3 regions of the Kluyvera sp. CHPC 1.2972 genome follow, and region 2 is predicted to be linked to each of the others. Evidence: predicted binding sites of a transcription regulator. Region 2 holds the regulator's gene; each other region holds the start of a gene.
The links. The regulator Fur, encoded in region 2, represses iron uptake genes when iron is present. The targets are predictions, from matches to a motif close to ATAATAATGAGAACNACTATCAA.

Region 1: fhuF (siderophore-iron reductase FhuF) is a predicted target of Fur. The motif match lies at 1,704-1,726, and genes of this name have one in related genera.
Region 3: feoA (ferrous iron transporter A) is a predicted target of Fur. The motif match lies at 1,811-1,833, and genes of this name have one in related genera.

The regions. Positions count from the first base shown of each region.
Region 1 covers NZ_JAPKIB010000031.1:9,239-16,893, reverse strand. The annotation lists tRNA gene V6944_RS23070 (tRNA-Leu) at 1-62, shown strand, start outside; gene V6944_RS23065 (DUF1435 domain-containing protein) at 107-346, opposite strand; gene V6944_RS23060 (GGDEF domain-containing protein) at 578-1,642, shown strand; gene fhuF (siderophore-iron reductase FhuF) at 1,744-2,532, shown strand; gene V6944_RS23050 (PTS sugar transporter subunit IIC) at 2,574-3,917, opposite strand; gene V6944_RS23045 (YbaK/EbsC family protein) at 4,255-4,713, shown strand; gene bglJ (DNA-binding transcriptional activator BglJ) at 4,710-5,384, opposite strand; gene V6944_RS23035 (helix-turn-helix transcriptional regulator) at 5,345-6,070, opposite strand; gene V6944_RS23030 (helix-turn-helix domain-containing protein) at 6,358-7,257, opposite strand; gene pobA (4-hydroxybenzoate 3-monooxygenase) at 7,261-7,655, opposite strand, start outside.
Region 2 covers NZ_JAPKIB010000007.1:174,574-182,228, reverse strand. The annotation lists gene ybfF (esterase) at 1-101, shown strand, start outside; gene ybfE (LexA regulated protein) at 231-524, shown strand; gene fldA (flavodoxin FldA) at 675-1,205, shown strand; gene fur (ferric iron uptake transcriptional regulator) at 1,497-1,949, shown strand; gene chiQ (ChiQ/YbfN family lipoprotein) at 2,063-2,398, opposite strand; gene chiP (chitoporin ChiP) at 2,448-3,854, opposite strand; gene glnS (glutamine--tRNA ligase) at 4,323-5,981, opposite strand; gene nagE (PTS N-acetyl glucosamine transporter subunit IIABC) at 6,168-7,655, opposite strand, start outside.
Region 3 covers NZ_JAPKIB010000002.1:418,936-426,590, forward strand. The annotation lists gene feoB (Fe(2+) transporter permease subunit FeoB) at 1-1,449, opposite strand, end outside; gene feoA (ferrous iron transporter A) at 1,478-1,705, opposite strand; gene V6944_RS05435 (Tex family protein) at 2,137-4,473, opposite strand; gene greB (transcription elongation factor GreB) at 4,573-5,046, opposite strand; gene ompR (osmolarity response regulator transcription factor OmpR) at 5,277-5,996, shown strand; gene envZ (two-component system sensor histidine kinase EnvZ) at 5,993-7,345, shown strand; gene nadS (NadS family protein) at 7,444-7,655, opposite strand, start outside.

The DNA of each region.
Region 1 (7,655 bases), on a different contig from region 2:
GCGCTAGCTTCAGGTGTTAGTGTCCTTAGGATGTGGGGGTTCGAGTCCCCCCCCTCGCACCAGACTCCTCGTTCTCTCCAGGCAATCCCCCCCCTATTTTTGATAGTCATCCCATTAGCTTTACATTCATCGTTATCAGCACAAGCGCGCCGACAAAGGCAATGCATGACGGCAGCAGCACAAAGTGACGCAACCGACGATGCCATATCATCGCGCCGCTCAGCAGCAGCCCGCACACGATCACGCCGCGCCAGACATCAAGCGACAGCCCCATTGTGCTCAGTATTGCGATTGCACTTCCCGAAATCAGTACACCCCAGCCGCTGCCTAGCGTTCGTTGCAACATGAATCAGCCCATCTAAATGATAATGATTACCAATATCATATATTGTTTTTTGTTAATTGTCTGCTCATGCGCTAAGGTTTCATAATCATTAATGACATGTATATTGTATGGTGATAACTTGTACAAAAAATAGCATGTCTAAATATAAAAAATTCGCGCTCGTGGCTCATGCATTATTCTTGTTTTTGATGCACTTACTTATATATTAAAGGCTGACTACAACATCCAACAATGACAGTACAATCCTGGCGCACCCTGCGTGCGCAAAAATATCAGCTAACGTTCCGGCTATTTTTGTTTCTGAATCTGGTCTCATCGACGCTGTCCGTCTTCAGCCCGATATATGACGTTAATATTTTTCCTCTACCCGCAATGCTGATAGCGGTGGGCAGCAGCGTGCTGCTAGTATGGAACTGGCGATATACCAGTATCAAACCGAATCTCCCTATAGTTTCGGTTATATTCGGCTGCTTATGGGGCTGGCATATTTTAAGTAAAACTTTGGTGCTCGCTTTACCTAATGACAATTTTCAAATGGTGGCGCTATTCAGCGTACTATTTGTCGGCACCATTGCGTTTTCAAATAATATTGTCGCCTTTACCCTCCATTCAATGCCGACCTTTATTGTGTGCCTGATAACGACGCCTTCCGGAGAATGGTGGCGACTGGCCTACTGTATGGCGCTGCCGTTAATTGGCATCGCGATTCAGCATGTGATTCAGCGGCGTAATGATAAGTTCGCGCAGGGGCTGATGTATAAACTGCTGGAAGAGCGCGAAACGCTGAACGGTCTAAGCATGCTCGACCCGCTAACCGGGCTCTATAACCGCCGCGGGTTCCAGTTCCGCCTGGATTCACTGATGTCGATAGGCAAAGCGCAGCACTCCGTCCTGCTGCTGGATATTGACCATTTCAAAGCCTATAACGACCACTATGGCCATATGATGGGCGACCAGGCCCTAATGCGGGTCTCAGCGGCTATTCGTAATGCCGTGCGTTCCAGAGATATTGTGACGCGGTTTGGCGGTGAAGAATTTATGGTGGTACTCCCACATTGCAACGTTGAAACCGCCATACAGATCGCCGAGCGTATTCGTCAGCATGTTTACGATCTCAAAATTCCGCATATGTTCAATTCCAGTGTCGCAACCCACGTGACCCTCAGCATTGGCGTGGCTGCACTGGAGGATAACAATATCGACCAGGCCATGCAGCGCGCGGACAAGGCGCTGTATGAAGCGAAAAATATGGGGCGCAATAACATCCTGACCTACGATCAGGCTCCCGCCGTCTAGGTTCACAAAACGTGAGCGCCGGAGACAAACTTCTTGCGCTCGCTTTTATCTATAGCTAGGATTGCTAATCATTATCATTTAGATTTGAATCCAGCAACGCTATGGCTTACCGTTCCGCACCGATCGCCGATGACCTTATCTGGCGCACGCCGCTTCCCTCAAAGGAGCAAGCGTTCGCTGAGTCAGTGCGCGCCAAAATAGCCGAACTGCGTCCACACTTGCTGGAAATGTTTCGTTTAGGCGAAGCGGCCCCGGATTGTGCCAGAACCCTCAGCGAATGGGCGAAGCCAACGGAGCTAACTTCCCTTCTGGCCGTCTATTCCGATCATATCTACCGCAATCAGCCGACCCTGGCGCGAGAAAATAAACCGCTTCTCTCCCTCTGGGCGCAGTGGTATATCGGCCTGCTGGTACCGCCATTGATGCTCGCACTGCTGACCGAAGAATCTGCTATCTCGCTGAGCCCTGACCATTTCCGCGTGGAATTTCACGAAACGGGCCGTGCGGCCTGCTTCTGGATAGACGTGCGCACTGACGTTCGCGCCAGCCAGAAATCTGCCATCGAACGCATGGACGACCTGGTCAGTCAGGCGTTAATGCCGGTCGTGCAGGCGCTGGAAGCAACGGGAGAGATTAACGGCAAGCTCATCTGGAGTAATACTGGTTATCTGATTAACTGGTATCTCGGTGAAATGAAAGCGCTGTTAGGTGAAGAGCTCGTCAACCAGCTACGTCAGCGCTGTTTCTTTACCAGTACGCTGGCCGACGGTCAGGACAACCCGTTATGGCGTACCGTGGTGTTACGTGACGGACAGCTAGTTCGTCGCACCTGCTGCCAGCGTTACCGCTTGCCCGACGTTAAACAGTGTGGCGACTGTACGCTGAAATAAATAACGGGGCTTTCGCCCCGTTATTTTTTTACTGCTTTCCTTTACGCTGCCTGCTGGCTCTCTTCGGCCGCACGCTGCGCTTCTTCGTTTTCCTGCTCTAACAACTGTTTTTCATACACTTTGAAGAACGGATAGTAGATAACCGCGGAAACGCAGACCAGCAGCACCACCAGAATCGCCGCACGGAAATCCCAGCCTAAAGCCCATGCGCCGCCAATCGGTGCCGGAGCCGTCCACGGTACTACGGAAATCACGCGACCAATCAGATCCAGCTTCATCGCCGCCCACGCCAGAATCGCGTTGACCATCGGTGCCAGCAGGAACGGAATGAAGAACACTGGGTTCATCACAATTGGGGTACCAAAGATAACCGGTTCGTTAATGTTGAACAGGCTTGGCACCACGCTCAGACGACCGATAGAACGCAGGTGTGCTGAACGGCTACGCAGGTAGCAGAACACCAGCCCCATCGTCGCACCGGAACCCCCGACCACGATAAAGAAGGTCCAGAACGCTTCCATAAAGATGTGCGGCAGCGGCGCGCCCTGCGCCAGAGCGGTCTGGTTCAGGCCAAGGTTAGTCAGCCAGAACATCTGCAGCATACCGGAGACAATCGCCGCCCCGTGGATCCCTGCAAACCACAACAGGTGACCAATCAGTACGGCCAGCAGAATCGCCGGTAAGGAGTCAGCGGCGGAAACCAGCGGTTTGAACACGGACATGATGGCCTGAGGGATCAGCATATCGAACTGGCTCTGAATAAACAGGCTCAGCGGATAGAGCGTCAACACCACCACCAGCACCGGGATCAGCAGGTCGAAGGAATTTTTGATCATCGGCGGCACCTGATCCGGCAGGCGGATCCCGATGTTGCGGATTTTCAGGAAACGCATCATCTCCACGCAATAAACGGCCACGAGGATCGCGGTAAAGATCCCGGTTCCCCCCAGGCTATCTACCGGCAGATGACCGCTGGTTTTTGGTGCAGCCACCAGCAGGAACGCCATAATGGAGAGCATTGAACACATGAACGGATCGAGCTGGTTGCTCTTTTCGTAGTGTTTACCGAGGTTATAGGAGATAGCCGCACAGATATAGATAGACATAATGCCCATCGTCATATCAAACGGCGTCAGAATACGGCCTTCAAACTGCTTGGCAAGATCTAACCACGCCCGGGCAAAGCCCCAGGTGGTATCGGGAGAAAACGGCGGATAAGCGAAGACCAGTAAAAACGATCCTACAATCATAAAAGGCATGGCAGAGATAAAACCATCACGAATCGCCATAACGTGACGCTGAGAGGAAATTCGTCCCGCGACCGGGCTAACGTAGTTTTCTACAAAACGGAATATCAGATTAAATGCAGCGTGATTAGCAGACATAACAGCCCTCCTGACAGGCTTTAGACGTCAACACAGCAACAACGATTTTGCCGACATGCAACTGGGCGTACATTGAAGCATCAGGTGTTACGGGTCTGCGACCTGCAATGATGTTCATACCGATACAGTTCATACACGGCTCTTATTATAGATACAAAGGAAGTTACCCCCGCAGTATCAATCGCCTGACGAATAACCGCAACCGGTTACAGTAACCGGTTGCACTGATTGTGAAGGAGATCCAAAAAACAAACAATTTTTGCACAACTTAGCCGCTATATTTACAACTCAGGTAGCTTTATGACAGAGTGACTCGCCGAATTATCAGGAGAGAACCATGAGCCTACAGTCCGTAAAGGAATTCTTTGCCGAGCACGCGCCCGACATCAATATTATCGAGCTTGAGCAAAGTACGGCGACCGTAGCGCTGGCCGCCGCCGCGCACCGCGTTGAGCCCGGGCAAATTGCGAAAACACTCTCGCTGAAGGTGAAAGACCGCGTCATTCTGGTGGTCGCGAAAGGGGATGCCCGTCTGGACAACAAAAAGTTGAAAGAGACCTTTGGCGCGAAGGCGCGCATGCTAAGTAGTGATGAAGTGGTGGTTCTCACCGGGCACCCGGTCGGCGGCGTCTGCCCCTTCGGCCTGGAGAATCCGCTGGCGGTTTACTGTGATGTCTCGCTGCAGCAATACGAAGAAGTTCTTCCTGCTGCAGGAGCCATACACAGCGCAGTACGCATTTCCCCAGAACGAATGGCTAGCCTTACCGCCGCCACATGGGTGGATGTCTGTCTCTAAAAAACGGATGACGCGCTGGCATTGTTCATATCATGCAACGATACCAGCAGGTCGGCGGCGCTCAGCAACCCAATATCAGAATTCACCCCCAGTTTCGTCATCGCATTAAATTTATGCGCGCGAATGGTTTTGATATTCCGGCCCAGTTGCTGAGAAATATCCATCAACGAATAGCCGTAGGTCATATAACGCAGGATCAAATTCTCAGTCGGACTGAGAAACCGGTTTTCACGCAGAGCAGCGAAGCCCTCCATTGCCTCACGATCTTCTATCGCTTCATTCAGTAATGCAAACACGCTGTGTCGTAGATCGCTTAACGTGTCAGATTTACTGAGCACACCATGAATGTAGGTGGGCGACAGGTGCCGAATTAGCGCGGCTTCTTCTTTATCGTTAGCCAGAATACCGCGCATAACCTCTGGTTGATGGTTGGCAATTTCCCCCATCGCCAACAGGCATTCAATACGAAGTTCACGTGTACCGGAGAGACAATACATTACGGCGTCAAACTGGCCTTGCCTGGCCGCCAGCTTAAATTCAGCAATGGTGCGAAAAAAATGGAAAGTAAAATGCCTATCACGAGCGCTCATCAGTAGATGGCGTAGCCCTACCGCCGTCACATTACAATACTCTATGATAGCGACGCGCTGCTTCCTGCCGCATTTTTCCATTCGACTTGCTCCCCATAGGCTGAATAGAGATTGAGTTCCTTCATTCCCTGATTGCTGTTGAGCCAGGCATACATTTCCGCATTACTACGCAGTGACAGGCGGCGCATCGCACTATTTTTTTGTGCACTGATAGTTTTATTACTCTTTTTCAGCAATGCGGCAATTTGGTTAATGCCCCATCCTTTCGCCAGCAGGCGCAGCACTTTCCGTTCGGACAACGTCAACATAATCAGCCGCTGATGGTCGTCATCCGCCTCCACGTCATGCTGCTGAGAAAGCAACATTTCGCTGACGTTATCCGTGCTAGCATTTTCCTGCTGAATGGCTTTAATCACCCGTTCCACGGAGTCAGAATCTGAAAGCAGCGTACTTTCCGGACGCATTAAAAATTCAACGGCCAGCGCGTAGTACTGCCGACTAATCATAAAGATCCAGTGAATATCACGGTATTGCGATAGCAGCGTATAATATTGCTCGCAGAGCGCGCGCGGGTTACCAATATCGCCAGAAAAATCAACGATAACGACATCAGTACGGCGAAGCTGGAGGAGCGTAAGCTGCTCAAGGGATTGGCAAAAATTGAGCTCGTAATTCGGTAAATGCATTCGCATGATGGAATTCAGCCCGGACTGCATAACGGGTATTTTGCTGATAATCACTGCGAACTTGCAGTACACTGGCGTCATATAACCTCCGTATCCTTTCGAAGATTCGTTTCCTGAATATATTTTTACTCAATTAAATAAGCGTATTCACAGGAAATGAATCGGTCCATTTCTATTTCCCTTTAATAGCGGCATAATGCTCTTCGGTTAATTATCAAATAAACCTTACCGCTGCATGACTTTACTTGTGCGATGATATCATCTGGTTAGCAGGACTAACTACGACAGTATGGCATATCAATGAATAAGAGGTTGCTTAGAAAATATTAATACCCCGATAAGCAAAATTAACTATTCAGGAAAACACCTTAATCAGACAGTACCATTTTCATTTTGAATTCTTTAGGCGTCATCCCTTCCCGCTTGCGGAAGAAACGCGAAAAATAGGTCACGTCGCTAAATCCCAGATAATCAGAAACCTGTGTGATGGTCATGCTGGTGTACTGCAGGCTACGCTTTGCTTCAATCAGCAGTCGTTGATGTAGAACGTTTAACGCACTGGTGCCGTGGTATTCACGACACAGGCAGTTCAAATGCGTGGTGGAGACCCGGAGCCTCTGCGCATAATCGGCCAACGATAAATGTTCACGGTAGTGTCCCTCAATCAGTCGGCTAAACTGGCGCAGCACGCTGCGCTTACGCTCGTTTTTATCCTTTACCACGCCTCCTGTCTTACCCTGTCGATTAAGCCATACGAGCAGTGCGCTTAACAGCGAATAGAGCATCATCTCCCGCGCGTCGTGGTCCTGGGTGTACTCTTCCAGCAGTGTGGCAAACAGGGTACGGATATGGTGGCCGGAACGATTGACCGGAATACAGCCGGGCTGGTTCAGCATATCCAACGGTTGCCCAAACTGCGTCTCCAGACGGCTTAACAGCGGTAACGCAAGCGAAAGCACGTAGCCTTGCGTCCCCGGCGAAAAACGAAAACCGTGCACGCAGAGCGCGGGCACCACCTGAATAGAGGATTCACTCACCACCAGGCGCTCTCCCTCTACTTCTATTTCAGCCTGCCCTTTGTGCAAATACAGCAGTTGCACCAGCTCGGCATGCTGGTGCACCCGAATATGCCATTCGTAGAGGCTGCTCCGTTTATGGATCGATTCACAATGCAGCAGATCGGGTGTCGGCCAGCCCATATGCTCGCCATAGAGCTTAAATACCGGCACCACCTCCGGTATATTCACGTCGACACCCGCTCTTTTCATCGTCTACTCCACCGTTTCATAAGGCAGCCCCACGTAGTTTTCGGCAATCGTCGTCAGGCCAGCCTGCGAGCTGAGATAGTACTGGCGATCGGCCTCCTGCATTTTTCTGGCAAACGGACTCTGGTCCTGAAAATCGTGCAACAGATGGGTCATAAACCAGCTAAAGCGTTCGCCTTTCCAGACCCGGTTCAGCGCCAGCTGCGAATAACGGCTCAGCAGGTCGGCCCGCCCATTCTGATAATACTGCCGCAGGATACGCCACAGATAATTCACATCCGAAACGGCCAAATTCAGCCCTTTTGCTCCGGTGGGCGGCACAATATGCGCGGCATCGCCGACCAGGAACATCCGCCCGTACTGCATTGGCTCTACCACATAGCTACGTAGTGGCGCGATGC
Region 2 (7,655 bases):
CGCAGGCAAAAGCGCACGTTATCGCCGGCGCGGGTCACTGGGTTCACGCCGAAAAACCGGAAGCGGTGCTGCGAGCCATTCGCCGTTATCTCGCCGAGTGATTAAAAATGCATCGACCGCGCGCCAGAATGGCCGTGGTCGTTGGCGTGTGGGCCCCACTGATGTATGATTGCGCGCTGTCTGCACCGGGCACCGCCCGGTAGCTTGTTTCCCCGAAGTCACTCAGAACCATGGCAAAAGAACAAACGGACCGTACGACCTTAGATTTGTTCGCAAATGAGCGTCGGCCGGGAAGACCAAAAACTAATCCGCTTTCGCGTGACGAACAGCTGCGCATTAATAAGCGTAATCAGTTAAAACGCGACAAAGTGCGCGGTCTGAAGCGCGTGGAGCTGAAGCTGAATAACGAAGCCGTTGATGCACTCAACGAGCTGGCGACTGCCCGTGATATGAGCCGGAGTGAACTCATTGAAGAGATTCTGATGAGCCAACTGGCCCAACTGCACGGACAGGGGAAAGCCTGAAAAATCCCCCAAAATACACTTTCATGTAGCAGAGTGTGCAGTCCGGCACGATAGCGGTTTCCGCACGCCTCTCTGTTCTGCTATGATTGCCCTTATCTGTGGGCAATAAGCCATCACCATTTCATTAAGTTTCAAGAGGTTATTTTACTCATGGCAATCGTTGGCATCTTTTTCGGTAGCGATACCGGGAACACCGAAAATATCGCAAAAATGATTCAAAAACAGCTTGGTAAAGATGTCGCTGACGTTCACGACATTGCCAAGAGCAGCAAGGAAGATCTGGAAGCATTCGATATTCTGCTGCTGGGTATCCCAACCTGGTACTACGGCGAAGCGCAGTGCGACTGGGATGATTTCTTCCCGACGCTGGAAGAAGTGGATTTCAATGGTAAGCTGGTTGCGCTGTTTGGCTGCGGCGACCAGGAAGACTACGCGGAATATTTCTGTGATGCGCTGGGCACCATTCGCGACATCATTGAACCACGTGGCGCAGCTATCGTCGGCCACTGGCCGACCGCGGGCTATCATTTCGAAGCGTCTAAAGGTCTGGCGGATGACGACCACTTTGTAGGCCTGGCTATCGATGAAGACCGTCAGCCTGAGCTGACCGCTGAGCGCGTTGAAAAATGGGTTAAGCAGGTGGCTGAAGAGCTGCATCTGGAAGACATCAAAAACGCCTGATTATCCTGTGGCGCGATGATAAATCGCGCCGCATTAATAGGTAAAAGCAATTAAAATAATAGCTACAATTTTTTAACTTTTGAGCGCATACCTGTACAATATCTTCTGATTTAGCGCGGTCTCATCGCCAGTTTGTCGGTGAAGCCTCGTTTTTGAAAGCTTAGTTTACCCGGCTCTTGCTGTTTTCATTTCAATAGGGTCATTCTATAATGAGACGCATTAATTCGGGTGCATTCTCTGTGATACTTTCGCTGATGGAAGTTAATCGTTTAGCAACAGGACAGATTCCGCATGACTGACAATAACACCGCATTAAAGAAGGCTGGCCTGAAAGTCACACTTCCACGGTTAAAGATTCTGGAAGTCCTTCAGGAACCGGATAACCACCATGTCAGCGCGGAAGACTTATATAAACGCCTGATCGACATGGGTGAAGAGATTGGCCTGGCCACGGTCTACCGCGTACTGAACCAGTTTGATGACGCCGGTATCGTGACTCGTCACAATTTTGAAGGCGGTAAATCCGTTTTCGAACTGACCCAACAGCATCACCACGATCACCTGATTTGCCTCGACTGCGGCAAAGTGATCGAGTTCAGCGATGATTCCATTGAAGCTCGTCAGCGTGAAATCGCGTCGAAGCACGGTATCCGCTTAACAAACCACAGCCTTTATCTCTACGGTCACTGCGCTGAAGGCGACTGCCGTGAAGATGAACACGCCCACGAAGGCATCGAAAAGTAACCCGATACCATTCGTAAAAAGCCAGTTGCTCACGCACTGGCTTTTTTTATACCCCCGGTTCTTCAGGCGTAAAAAAACCGCTGCAAGCAGCGGTTATTGGTATCAACGTGAGCTTATTTCTGCGGCGCGTTGTTACTGCGAATTTCCTGCCAAATCTTATCGCAGTTTTTCGCTACGGCTTCGTCATTGCCCATCTTTCTGGCATTAATGCATTTCTGGTAGTCGATGACGCGAACGCTTTCCTGATTCGCGAACTGTTCGTGCGCTTTCTCTTGCTTCAGCACGTTCAGTACGCTTTGACAGGCCTGGATTTTATCCGGATTGCCTTCTGCGGTATTAATACAGGCGCTGTAGGCATCCTTCAGCTTGCTATCTTCCTTCGGTGCGGGTGATTGAGCGCAGGCGGTTAACCCGGCGGCCATCAGTGCAACAATAATCAGTTTTTTCATACGATGAGCCTCTTAGCAGCGGCAGAAGTTTCCCCCTGCCGCGTTAGCATCAGAAAATAGTGAACGGTGCGATAACCATGAATTTCACGTCACGCTCATCCTGGAAGATGTTGCCGTAACCGCCGCCCCAGCTTGGGATATCGGAGTGGTTGTCATACTGAGTGAAGTGCAGTTTGAACAGCGTGCCTTTTGCACGGCCATCCTGAACGGTGTATGCCACATCGAGGCTGTAGGCAGACTCTTTGATCTTGTTGTTCTTGTCGTAGTACGCATCCGGGTTCATCTGCCAGGTCGCTGGCTTAGCATCCCATGCGTAAACGTAAGAAGCACCCACCGCCCAACCCGGCAGATCCCAGTTCTTCAGGTCATACATGGTGCCGAAGAAGACCGCTTTTTCGCCGTTGGCGTTGAAGTCAGAGCGGTTATCCCACCAGATATCCAGACGACCGTTAGAGGATGCGTAGGTTGGCGTCATACGCTGCAGGAAGTAACCCTGCTGACCTTCTGCTTTAACCCAGGTCCCTTCCAGACGGAAGTCGAACACTTCTTGCAGTTTGTAGCCGAAGGTTAACGCCTGCAGCCACGCGGTGCCGTCATAGATATCGTTGACGCCGTGATCGCTCACCTTGTCACGCGTACCGTAGAACTGGTAGCTGGTGGTCAGCGGACCGCCAGGGATATCAAATTTGTAGCTACCTTTGGCGAAGTACTGATCGATATAGCCTTCTGCCTGACCAAATGCGGCTTCCAGCACCAGGTCATTTTTGAAATCGTATTTCGCACCGATGGAGTGCAGGTAATCGACTTTGGTCTTCTTATCGTTCTGATAGAAGTTGTCCATTTCAAGGTGCCATGGCGCCTTGTAGTTGTTCGTCCACATGTAGGAGAAGCTCAGCGCGCCAGCATCACCGTAGTCGAAGTTAGCACCGGCTTCAGCACCCTGATAGGTACCAGGCATGAAGCTCCAGTGTGGTGCCAGCAGCGTTTGGCCGGTTGGCTGGATGTAACCCGCACGAGCCCAGGCTGGCCCTAATTTAAATTTGGCTGCCGCTTTGTACAGGCTGATACCGCTCTTATCGCCGCTGTAATCTTCGCTGTAGCCTTTGTTCTTAGAGGACAACGCAATTTCGTTCGGGTGACCACTTTCGCTACTTTCAGCCATTTCAATCGCGGTGAACGCCGCAATATCAATACCGAACATGTCAGCGGCATAGCCAGACTGGAAGTCGAGGTTGGCGTTCCAGGTGGAGTGGGAAAGGTTGGTTTTATACTTATCGTGATCGGTTACATCTTTACGGTCACGCTCACGCTGCCAGTAATAGACTCCGCCGGTCAATGTAGAATCGTCGATGAAGCCTTCTGCTTTTGCTTCCGGAGTCATCATAAAGCCTGACATTGCTGTCACACCGGCGATAGCCAGCGCCAGCGTACTACGTTTGCCACTAAACGTACGCATAGTTATATCCTCTTTGACTTTTAAAAATGCCGCTGCAAAGCAGAAGGCAAAAAAATAAAAACTGATAAAAAAGGTACTGCTAAGAAATTGTGTTTCACTACACGTACAGACTATTTTTCGCGACGCGAATTATCAATCCTTTTCCGCAACGAGAGTGCAGGATTATGACAAAGCGCACATATTTGGTTTCTGTTTGTAACAGAGTGCGTTATTGCAACATTCCCGTGCCAAGCCTTGTCTGGCCTGAGTGAAATGTGAATGAGACCGTTTACATTTAATTTCTGTAACATGCGGGACTAAAAGCGTGGGGATACTTAGAGGTAGAATAATTGCATTAATTCGCTTCGCGAAACTATAAGAGGTCGTATTTTTTCATCCGAAAGTAACATTGTCATCCAGTGAAAGTGATCCCCTAACGACAGGCAAAAAAAAACGCCGCAAGCGCGGCGTTTTTATCAGGGCAAGGAATTAACCTACCCAGGTATCACGCAGACCGACGGTGCGGTTAAAGACCAGCTTCTCAGCGGTGGTATAACGGCTATCGAGGCAGAAGTAACCCTCACGCTCGAACTGGAACGCTTTACCGGCCTCAGCGGCCTGCAGAGACGGCTCAGCATAGCCCTGCTTGATAACCAGTGACTCTGGGTTCATCACCGACAGGAAGTCTTCTGCCGCACCTGGGTTTGGCACGCTGAAGAGACGGTCATACAGACGAATTTCAACCGGCAGCGCATGTGCCGCGCTCACCCAGTGAATCACGCCCTTCACTTTACGGCCATCTGCTGGGTCTTTGCTCAGGGTATCGGCATCGTAGGTACAGAAGATGGTGGTGATATTGCCTTCCGCATCTTTCTCCACGCGCTCTGCTTTCACCACGTAGGCGTTACGCAGACGAACTTCTTTACCCATCACCAGACGCTTGTACTGCTTGTTGGCTTCTTCACGGAAGTCCGCGCGGTCGATCCAGATCTCCGCGCTAAACGGCACTTCACGGCTGCCCATTTCCGGTTTGCTCGGATGGTTAGGCATGGTCACCAGCTCGCTTTCGCCCTGCGGGTAGTTTTCGATAACCAGTTTAACCGGGTCGATAACCGCCATCGCGCGCGGCGCGTTTTCGTTGAGATCTTCACGAATGCAGGATTCCAGGGAAGCCATCTCAATGGTGTTGTCCTGCTTGGTCACGCCGATGCGCTTACAGAACTCACGGATGGACGCGGCGGTGTAACCACGACGACGCAGACCGGAGATGGTCGGCATACGCGGGTCATCCCAGCCTTCTACGTGTTTTTCCATCACCAGCTGATTCAGCTTACGCTTGGACATCACGGTGTATTCCAGATTCAGGCGCGAGAATTCATACTGGCGCGGGTGAACCGGAATCGTGATGTTATCCAGCACCCAATCGTACAGACGACGGTTGTCCTGGAACTCCAGCGTACACAGGGAGTGCGTAATGCCTTCCAGCGCATCGCTGATGCAGTGGGTGAAGTCGTACATCGGGTAGATGCACCACTTGGTACCGGTCTGATGGTGATCGGCAAATTTAATGCGATACAGCACCGGATCGCGCATCACGATAAACGGTGATGCCATGTCGATTTTCGCGCGCAGGCAGGCAGTGCCCTCGGCAAAACCACCGGTACGCATTTTTTCGAACAGCGCCAGGTTCTCTTCTACGCTGCGATCGCGGTACGGGCTGTTTTTGCCCGGCGCGGTCAGCGAGCCGCGGTATTCGCGGATCTGCTCAGGCGTCAGTTCATCGACGTACGCCAGACCTTTGTTGATCAGTTCTACCGCATAGGCATGCAGCTGATCGAAGTAATCAGAGGAGTAGCGAACGTTGCCAGACCAGTGAAAACCTAACCACTCGACGTCGTTTTTGATGGACTCAACGTATTCGATGTCTTCTTTGACTGGGTTGGTGTCATCGAAACGCAGGTTGCACTGGCCCTGATAATCTTGCGCAATTCCGAAGTTCAGGCAGATAGATTTCGCGTGGCCGATGTGCAGATAGCCATTCGGCTCCGGCGGAAAACGAGTATGCACCGTGTTGTGCTTACCGGTAGCCAGATCTTCATCAATGATCTGACGAATAAAGTTAGTCGGGCGGGCTTCAGCCTCACTCATCGTAGATTCCTCAAAGCGTAAACAACGTATAACGGCACATGATCTTATAAGCCGCGCTTCTAGACAACTATTAGTTGCACAAAAAAAGCGATGGAATAACGAATGTGGGGGAATTTGCGGCAAAAAAAAGCGGCGGAGGAACGCCCCCGCCGCTTAAGGCACTTAACTCACTTTACTCAGGAGCAGTTACTTACCTTTAATCTCATACAGTGGCGTTTGACCGGCAACCACATGACCTTCGGCTTTAATCACCAGACCACCGAAATCATCGCTGTTGCTGCAAACAACCGGGCTAATCATGGAGCGCGCATTGGCGTTCAGGAAATCCAGATCCATTTCCAGGATTGGCTCACCCGCTTTCACTTCTGCACCCTCTTCAACCAGACGTTTGAAGCCTTTACCTTCCAGCGCAACAGTATCGATACCCATGTGGACAACGATTTCCGCGCCTTTGTCAGTTTCCAGGCAGAACGCATGGTTGGTGTTGAAGATTTTCACGATGGTGCCCGCAGCTGGGGAAACCACGGTTTTATCCGTTGGTTTTACCGCCACGCCGTCACCGACCGCTTTGCTGGCGAAGGCTTCATCAGGAACCTGCTCCAGCGCAACCACATCACCGGTAATCGGAGAAACCAGGGTTTCTACGGTCGCGGCGTTAGCCACCGCCTGCGGTTTTACCGCCGCCGGTGCTGCTGGTGCTGCGCTTTCCGCTGCTGCTGCGGCAACCGGGCCACGCGCAACTACTTTCTTCATCGCGTCACCGATAGATTCGGCTTTCGCACCCACGATAACCTGGATGGTTTGTTTGTTCAGTTTCACCACACCGGAAGCGCCCAGACGTTTACACATCGCGTCGCTCACCTTCGCGGAGTCGCCTACGGTCAGACGCAGACGGGTAATACAGGCATCAATCGCTTTCAGGTTGTCAGTACCGCCAACCGCGGCAATGTAGTTAGTTGCCAGCTGATTCAGACCTTCTTCGGTGTTGCTGTTCGCTTCTTCCGTCACCACGCTGTCGTCTTTATCTTCACGACCCGGCGTTTTCAGGTTGAACATGCGGATAACTACGCTGAACAGGACGAAGTAGATAACGAAGAACACCAGACCCATGACCACCAGCATCCAGACGTTCTTACTTGCTGCCGGCAGGCTGTACATCAACACGTAGTCGATAGCACCTGCGGAGAAGGAGAAGCCAGCGTGGATACCCAGCAGCGTCGCGATAAACAGGCTCACACCGGTCAGAATCGCGTGCAGGAGGTACAGTAACGGCGCCAGGAACATGAACAGGAATTCCAGCGGCTCGGTAACACCGGTCAGGAACGCGGTGATCGCAACGGACAGCAGCATACCGCCAACCATTGGACGACGCGCTTTCGGTGCTGCGAAGTACATCGCCAGCGCCGCACCCGGCAGACCAAACATCATGATTGGGAAGAAGCCGGACATGAACATACCCGCAGTGCCGTCACCCGCGTAGAAGCGGTTGATGTCACCGTGGAAGACCGCACCGGCCGCGTTGGTGAACTCACCAATCTGGAACCAGGCGATGGTGTTCAGCACCTGATGCAGACCGGTTGGGATCAGCAGACGGTTGATGAAACCAAAGATACCAGAGCCCAGCGCGCCAGCGCCTACGATCCACTCACCACCTGCGTGGATGGCGTTCTGCAC
Region 3 (7,655 bases), on a different contig from region 2:
CGATGCTTCACCGCGCATGATGGTGTATTTGAGCATCAGGCCGGTCAGGATGGCGATAACGATCCCCAGCACGTACAGGGAGAAGACCACCAGCGCGCCGCCCTGGCCGAAGAAGGCAGCGGCGAAAACGGCGAAGATAGCCAGACGCGCCCCGCAGGACATAAACGGCGCCATCATGATGGTCATCAGACGCTCACGTGGTGCATCCAGGGTACGTGCGCCCATGACCGACGGCACGTTACAGCCGAAGCCGACGATCAGCGGTACAAAGGATTTACCCGGCAGACCCAGAGACTGCATCAGGCGGTCCATCACGAACGCGGCACGCGCCATGTACCCAGAGTCCTCAAGGAAGGAGAGGAACAGGTACATCATGCCGATTTGCGGTACTAACGGCAGCACGGTGTTAATACCGCCGCCGATACCCTGCGCCAGGAAGACCGTCAGCCAGTCCGGGAAGTGCAGCTGGTAGCCAATCCACTGAATGCCGTGGATAAAGATAGCGACGGAGCCGCCGTCAAAGATCGGCTGCAGCGCGCCGCCGATGTTGATCGCCAGCAAGAACATCAGGTACATGACGAACAGGAAAATCGGTAAGCCCAGCACGCGGTTGAGGACGATTTTGTCCAGCGCGGCGGTGAAGCGGCTTGGCTCGGCGGTCAGGGTGTTACTGACGGCATCGCAAATTGCGGCAATGCTCTGATAGCGGGCGTCGGCGATATGCAGCGCCGGGTCGTCCATCTCTTCGCTCAGACGCGCCAGAGAGACGTCCAGCTTGTGTGCGGCGTCACCGGCATAGGCGCGGCTATAGATATCGCCTTCCAGCATCTGCATGCCCAGCCAGCGGCGCTGACGTTCAGGGATCTCCTGCGCCATCTCTTTTGCCAGGTTATCGGCTTCGCGCAGCAGCGGCTGTGGATAGTGAACCAGCTCAATCGGCTGGTTGCCCTGATGGCGGTCAATCGCCATTTTCAGCGCTTCAATTCCGCGAGCGCGGGTGGAAACCAGTGGCACAACCGGGCAGCCGAGGCGTGCCGAGAGCGCATCCACGTCGATACGGATTTGCTGTTTCTCGGCAATATCGAGCATGTTCAGCGCGACCACGCACGGAATGCCCAGCTCGAGCAGCTGCAGCGTCAGGTAGAGGTTACGTTCGAGGTTGGAGGCGTCGACCACGTTAATCAGCAGGTCGGCATCACCGCTCAGAATATAGTGGCAGGCAATCTGCTCATCCAGCGAGGTTTGCGAGGAGATGGTGGTCAGCGAGTAGGTACCCGGCAGGTCGACGAGGGTGACCTGATGGTCGGTAGTGGCGAACGCGCCTTCTTTGCGCTCTACCGTTACCCCGGCCCAGTTGCCTACGCGCTGGCGTGCGCCGGTGAGCTGGTTGAATAAGGTTGTTTTGCCGGAATTAGGATTACCAATTAAACCGATGGTTAATTTTTTCATATTTCAGACTCTTAGTACCGGGCTGGGGTTATTGCGCGACGGCTTCTAATTCAATAAGCGCGAGATCTTTCTTACGCAATACCAGGCTAACGCGACGGGTTTCAATATGAATAGGGTCGCCGAGTGGCGCTACGCGAACCACATTAAAGGACGATCCCGGCAGCATGCCCAGGGACAGCAGTTTCTGACGATAAGCTGGGCTAATTTCGCGGGAGAAACCGACAATCTTCCACGCAGTATCAGGTGTAAATTGCATATAACCTACTTGTGTATCGCTAGCTGAACGAGGGGAGCACCGCGCGCTGCCTGGCGGCAACCGGGGCGTCGTCAACGAATAAAGAAATAAAGCCTACTGAAAATGATGATAATGAGAATGGTTTTTATCATCAATACATATTATGCGATCGGCGGGAATTTCGAGCGGAATTTGCACTTTTTTTGATATGACGCAAGCAACTCATTGTAGCTGTAAATGAATTAAATATTATTTTCTTCGCTTAATGTTTAATTAAGGTTTCATTGGTTAATAAAATAAAACGTAATGAGGCTTATTATTAAAGGCCTATAAAAACGAACCGTGGGGTGAGATATATTGCGGTAGCCCGGGCGAGGCGTTTAACGCCGATCCCGGGGTGGCTCTGGAGCCTTTCCCGGCGTCGCTACGCTCGGCCGGGCTACTTTTTTCGATTAGCGTTTTTTACCCATGGCGGCCGCCAGCGCATCCATCATGGCGCTGTTGCCCGCAGGCTGTGCTTCACGCCCGCGCGGTTTTGCCGCTTTCGCGGCCGGGCGGTTGTTGCCCTGGCTGCGATCGTTACCGCCACTGCCGCGACGGGCGTTGGTTTCACCCGGTTGCTCGTCAAGACGCATGGTCAGCGCGATGCGCTTACGCTGCAGATCCACTTCCAGCACCTTCACTTTGACGATATCGCCCGCTTTCACCACGGTATGTGGGTCTTCGACAAACTTATCTGCCAGCGAAGAGATGTGAACCAGACCGTCCTGATGCACGCCAATATCAACAAATGCACCAAAGTTGGTGACGTTGGTGACAGCGCCTTCGAGGATCATCCCCGGCAGCAGGTCGTTCATGGTTTCTACACCGTCGGCGAACTTCGCGGTTTTAAACTCAGGACGCGGGTCGCGGCCTGGTTTTTCCAGCTCTTTGATGATGTCGGTAACGGTGGGCACACCAAAACGATCGTCGGTGAACTCAGAGGCTTTCAGGTTTCTGAGCTCATTACTGTTGCCCATTAAATCCTTCAGCGCCTGCTGCGTGGCGGCCAGAATGCGTTCGACCACCGGATACGCTTCCGGGTGAACGGTTGAAGCATCCAGCGGGTTATCGCCGTGGTTAATACGCAAGAAGCCCGCGCACTGCTCAAACGCTTTCGGTCCCAGACGGCTCACCTTCAGCAATTGCTGGCGGTTCTGGAACTGACCGTTCTCATCGCGCCAGGCGACGATGTTCTGCGCCATCATGCGCGTCAGGCCCGCTACGCGGGTCAGCAGCGGTACGGAGGCGGTGTTCAGGTCTACGCCGACGGCGTTTACGCAGTCTTCTACCACTGCATCGAGTTTACGCGCCAACTGAGTCTGGCTGACGTCATGCTGATACTGGCCGACCCCGATCGATTTCGGATCGATTTTCACCAGCTCTGCCAGCGGATCTTGCAGACGACGGGCGATAGAGACCGCGCCGCGCAGAGAAACGTCGAGGTCCGGGAACTCCAGTGCTGCCAGCTCGGAGGCGGAGTAGACGGATGCACCCGCTTCGCTAACGATCACCTTCTGCGCGGTGACTTTCGGGAACTGTTGCTGCACGTCGAGGAAGAAGCGCTCGGTTTCACGAGATGCCGTCCCGTTACCAATAGCCACCAGCTCCACGTTGTGTTTTTCGCACAGCGCGGCAACGGCAACCGCCGCTTTCGCCGCCTGGCCGGTGTGCGGATAAATAGTGTCGGTGGCGACCAGCTTACCGGTGCCGTCAACCACTGCCACTTTTACGCCGGTACGCAGGCCCGGATCGAGGCCCATGGTGGCGCGCAGGCCAGCCGGTGCCGCCATCAGCAGGTCGTGAAGGTTACGGGCGAAGACGTTGATCGCTTCATCTTCCGCGCGTTCGCGCACGGTGCCCATCAGCTCGGTTTCGAGGTGCATCAGCACCTTGATGCGCCAGGTCCAGCTGACCACGCCTTTACGCCAGCTGTCCGCCGGGGCGTTGTTCAGGCGTAGGCCAAGGTGGTCGATAATAATCTGTTCGCAGTAGCTCTCTTTTGGTGGCTCGTCGAACTGCGGGTCGGCGTTGAGAGAGAGTTGCAGCACGCCTTCATTGCGCCCGCGGAACATGGCCAGCGCGCGGTGGGAAGGGGTGGTTGAAATCGGTTCGTGATGGTCGAAGTAGTCGCGGAATTTTGCGCCTTCCTCTTCTTTACCGCTGACCACTTTGGCGACCAGGTGGGCGTTTTTCCACAAATAGTCGCGTACTTTTGCCAGCAGGCCGGCGTCTTCTGCGAAGCGCTCCATCAGGATGTAGCGCGCGCCGTCGAGGGCGGCTTTGGTATCCGCCACGCCCTTATCGGCATCGATAAATTTGGCGGCTTCGGTTTCCGGGTCGTGAGACGGCTCGCTCCACAGTAGGTCGGCCAGCGGCTCAAGGCCTGCTTCAATGGCAATCTGCCCGCGGGTGCGGCGTTTCTGTTTGTACGGTAAGTAGAGGTCTTCCAGCTCGGTTTTGTTGAGCGTGCCGTTGATGGCTTTTTCCAGCGCTTCGGTCAGCTTACCCTGCTCACCGATGGATTTCAGAATGACCTGACGGCGGTCTTCCAGCTCACGCAAATACCCGAGGCGGGTTTCCAGATTACGCAGCTGCGTATCATCCAGTCCGCCGGTGATTTCCTTACGATAACGTGCAATAAACGGCACGGTGTTCCCTTCATCAAGCAGGCGAACGGCGGCTTCCACCTGTTCGGCTCTGGCCTGAAGTTCACCCGCAATAATGCGGCAGAGCGAATCATTCATCATGGCTTGGTTTCACTGTTAGGTCATAAAATCAGGGGACAGTTATACGGATTGACTGGCAAAAATGCCAGTCATCAGCGGGGGCTTCGGATTGTTCCGGCCTTATTTTACGTATTCGATCTCATTCACGTACCAGCTCGCTTCGCCGGCCGGGGTGTTGACCACTGCCAGATCGCCGACCTCTTTCTTCAGCAGCGCGCGGGCCATCGGCGAGTCGATAGAGATATAGTCCTTGCGACCAAAAATCTCATCGTAGCCGACAATACGAAAACGCTTCGTTTCGCCGTCGTCGTTCTCTATCTCAACCCAGGCGCCGAAAAAGACTTTGCCTTCCTGCTGCGGGGAGTAATCGACAATGCGCAGATTCTCCAGGCACTTGGTCAAATAACGAACGCGTCGGTCAATCTCCCTTAAGCGTTTTTTATTATACTGGTAGTCAGCGTTTTCACTGCGATCGCCAAGGCTTGCGGCCCAGGTCACCTTCTTTGTGACCTCCGGGCGCTCTTCGCGCCAGAGATAATCCATCTCTTTTTTGAGCTTTTCGTACCCTTCACGGGTGATCAACTGTGTTTTCATGTTCCGTGCTTACCTGGCTGCCGAGGAAAGAATACGCACAATACGTATTACGTGAGTATGCCGACAGAATAAATAATGTGTATTAAGATTCATTGTATACTTAACTCGCTGTTAAATATGCTTTGTAACAATTTAGCCTGGAATTTATACCAGATTTAGCTGGTCGCAAGCGCAGGCTTTTTTGAGAATAGATGCTGAATAATTGTTGCGAACCTTTGGGAGTAAAAACAATGCAAGAGAATTATAAGATTCTTGTTGTGGATGACGATATGCGCCTGCGTGCGCTGCTGGAACGTTATCTGACCGAGCAGGGTTTCCAGGTTCGAAGCGTAGCTAACGCCGAACAGATGGACCGATTGCTGACTCGTGAATCATTCCATCTGATGGTTCTGGATTTAATGCTGCCAGGCGAAGACGGTCTGTCGATTTGCCGTCGTCTGCGTAGCCAGAGCAACCCGATGCCGATCATCATGGTGACGGCGAAAGGGGAAGAAGTTGACCGTATCGTGGGCCTGGAAATCGGCGCCGACGACTACATTCCGAAACCGTTCAACCCGCGTGAACTGCTGGCCCGTATTCGTGCGGTGCTGCGTCGTCAGGCGAACGAACTGCCGGGCGCGCCTTCTCAGGAAGAAGCGGTTATCGCCTTTGGCAAGTTCAAGCTGAACCTCGGGACTCGCGAAATGTTCCGCGAAGATGAACCTATGCCGCTCACCAGCGGTGAGTTTGCGGTGCTGAAAGCGCTGGTCAGTCACCCGCGTGAACCGCTGTCTCGCGACAAGCTGATGAACCTGGCTCGTGGTCGTGAATACTCGGCGATGGAACGCTCCATCGACGTGCAGATTTCTCGCCTGCGCCGCATGGTGGAAGAGGATCCGGCTCACCCACGCTATATTCAGACCGTTTGGGGTCTGGGCTACGTGTTCGTCCCGGACGGCTCTAAAGCATGAGGCGACTGCGCTTCTCGCCTCGAAGTTCGTTTGCCCGCACGTTACTGCTGATTGTCACCCTGCTGTTCGTCAGCCTGGTGACAACCTATCTTGTGGTGCTGAACTTCGCGATTTTGCCAAGCCTGCAGCAGTTTAATAAGGTCTTAGCCTACGAAGTCCGTATGCTGATGACTGATAAACTGCAGCTGGAGGACGGCACGCAACTTGTCGTGCCGCCGGCATTTCGCCGCGAGATCTATCGTGAACTGGGTATCTCACTCTATTCCGATGAAGCCGCAGAAGAGGCCGGTTTACGCTGGGCTCAACACTACGAGTTCTTAAGTCAGCAGATGGCCCAGCAGCTGGGCGGGCCGACTGAAGTTCGCGTTGAAGTCAATAAAAGCTCCCCGGTGGTCTGGCTGAAGACCTGGCTGTCGCCCAATATCTGGGTGCGCGTGCCGTTAACCGAGATCCATCAGGGAGACTTCTCCCCGCTCTTCCGCTATACCCTGGCGATTATGATGCTGGCGATAGGCGGCGCGTGGCTATTTATCCGCATCCAGAACCGACCCCTGGTCGACCTGGAGCACGCCGCGCTGCAGGTCGGTAAGGGCATCATTCCTCCGCCGCTGCGTGAATACGGCGCGTCAGAGGTGCGTTCGGTGACTCGAGCCTTTAACCATATGGCCGCGGGCGTGAAGCAGTTGTCCGATGACCGTACGCTGTTGATGGCCGGTGTCAGCCACGACCTGAGAACGCCGCTAACGCGTATTCGTCTGGCGACGGAGATGATGGGCGAAGAGGATGGTTATCTTGCTGAATCTATCAATAAAGATATTGAAGAGTGCAATGCCATCATCGAGCAGTTTATTGACTATCTGCGTACCGGTCAGGAGATGCCGCTGGAGTCTATCGACCTCAATACGGTGCTGGGTGAAGTGATCGCAGCAGAAAGCGGCTACGAGCGCGAAATTGATACCGCACTGTTCGACGACGAGATCCCGGTAAGGGTGCATCCGCTGTCTATCAAGCGTGCGCTGGCCAATATGGTGGTGAACGCGGCGCGTTACGGCAACGGCTGGATTAAAGTCAGCAGCGGTCGTGAAGCGCATCGCGCCTGGTTCCAGGTGGAGGACGATGGCCCAGGGATTAAACCCGAGCAGCGTAAGCACCTGTTCCAGCCGTTTGTGCGTGGCGATAGTGCCCGTACCATCAGTGGAACGGGTCTGGGGCTGGCTATCGTGCAGCGTATTATCGATAACCACAACGGGATACTGGAACTGGATACCAGTGAACGCGGTGGGTTGTTGATACGTGCGTGGCTGCCGGTGCCGGGTGGGCGACCGCCAGCACCAACGAAAGAGAGCTAAAAAAAACCGCTGGGGGAAACCCCGGCGGTTTTTGTTTATAGGGTGCGGCTTCTCGTCCCGGCGGCGCTTCGCTTGGCCGGGCTACTTGTATGGGCGCGCTAAATGGCGATCAACTGCTTAATGATGAATGGGTTGGCCTGAATCAGCAGCAGGAGTTTTCTTGGTGCCCCCGTTGGCTGCCGACGTTTTGTCTCCCAACTTTTTACCAGGTCGTGGCTCACGCCGACGGCGATGGCAAAATCTTGCTGGCGGAGCCCGGTGGCTTCGCGAATGGCTTTTACATCGATCTCGCTGAAGGTATGGATGTGCT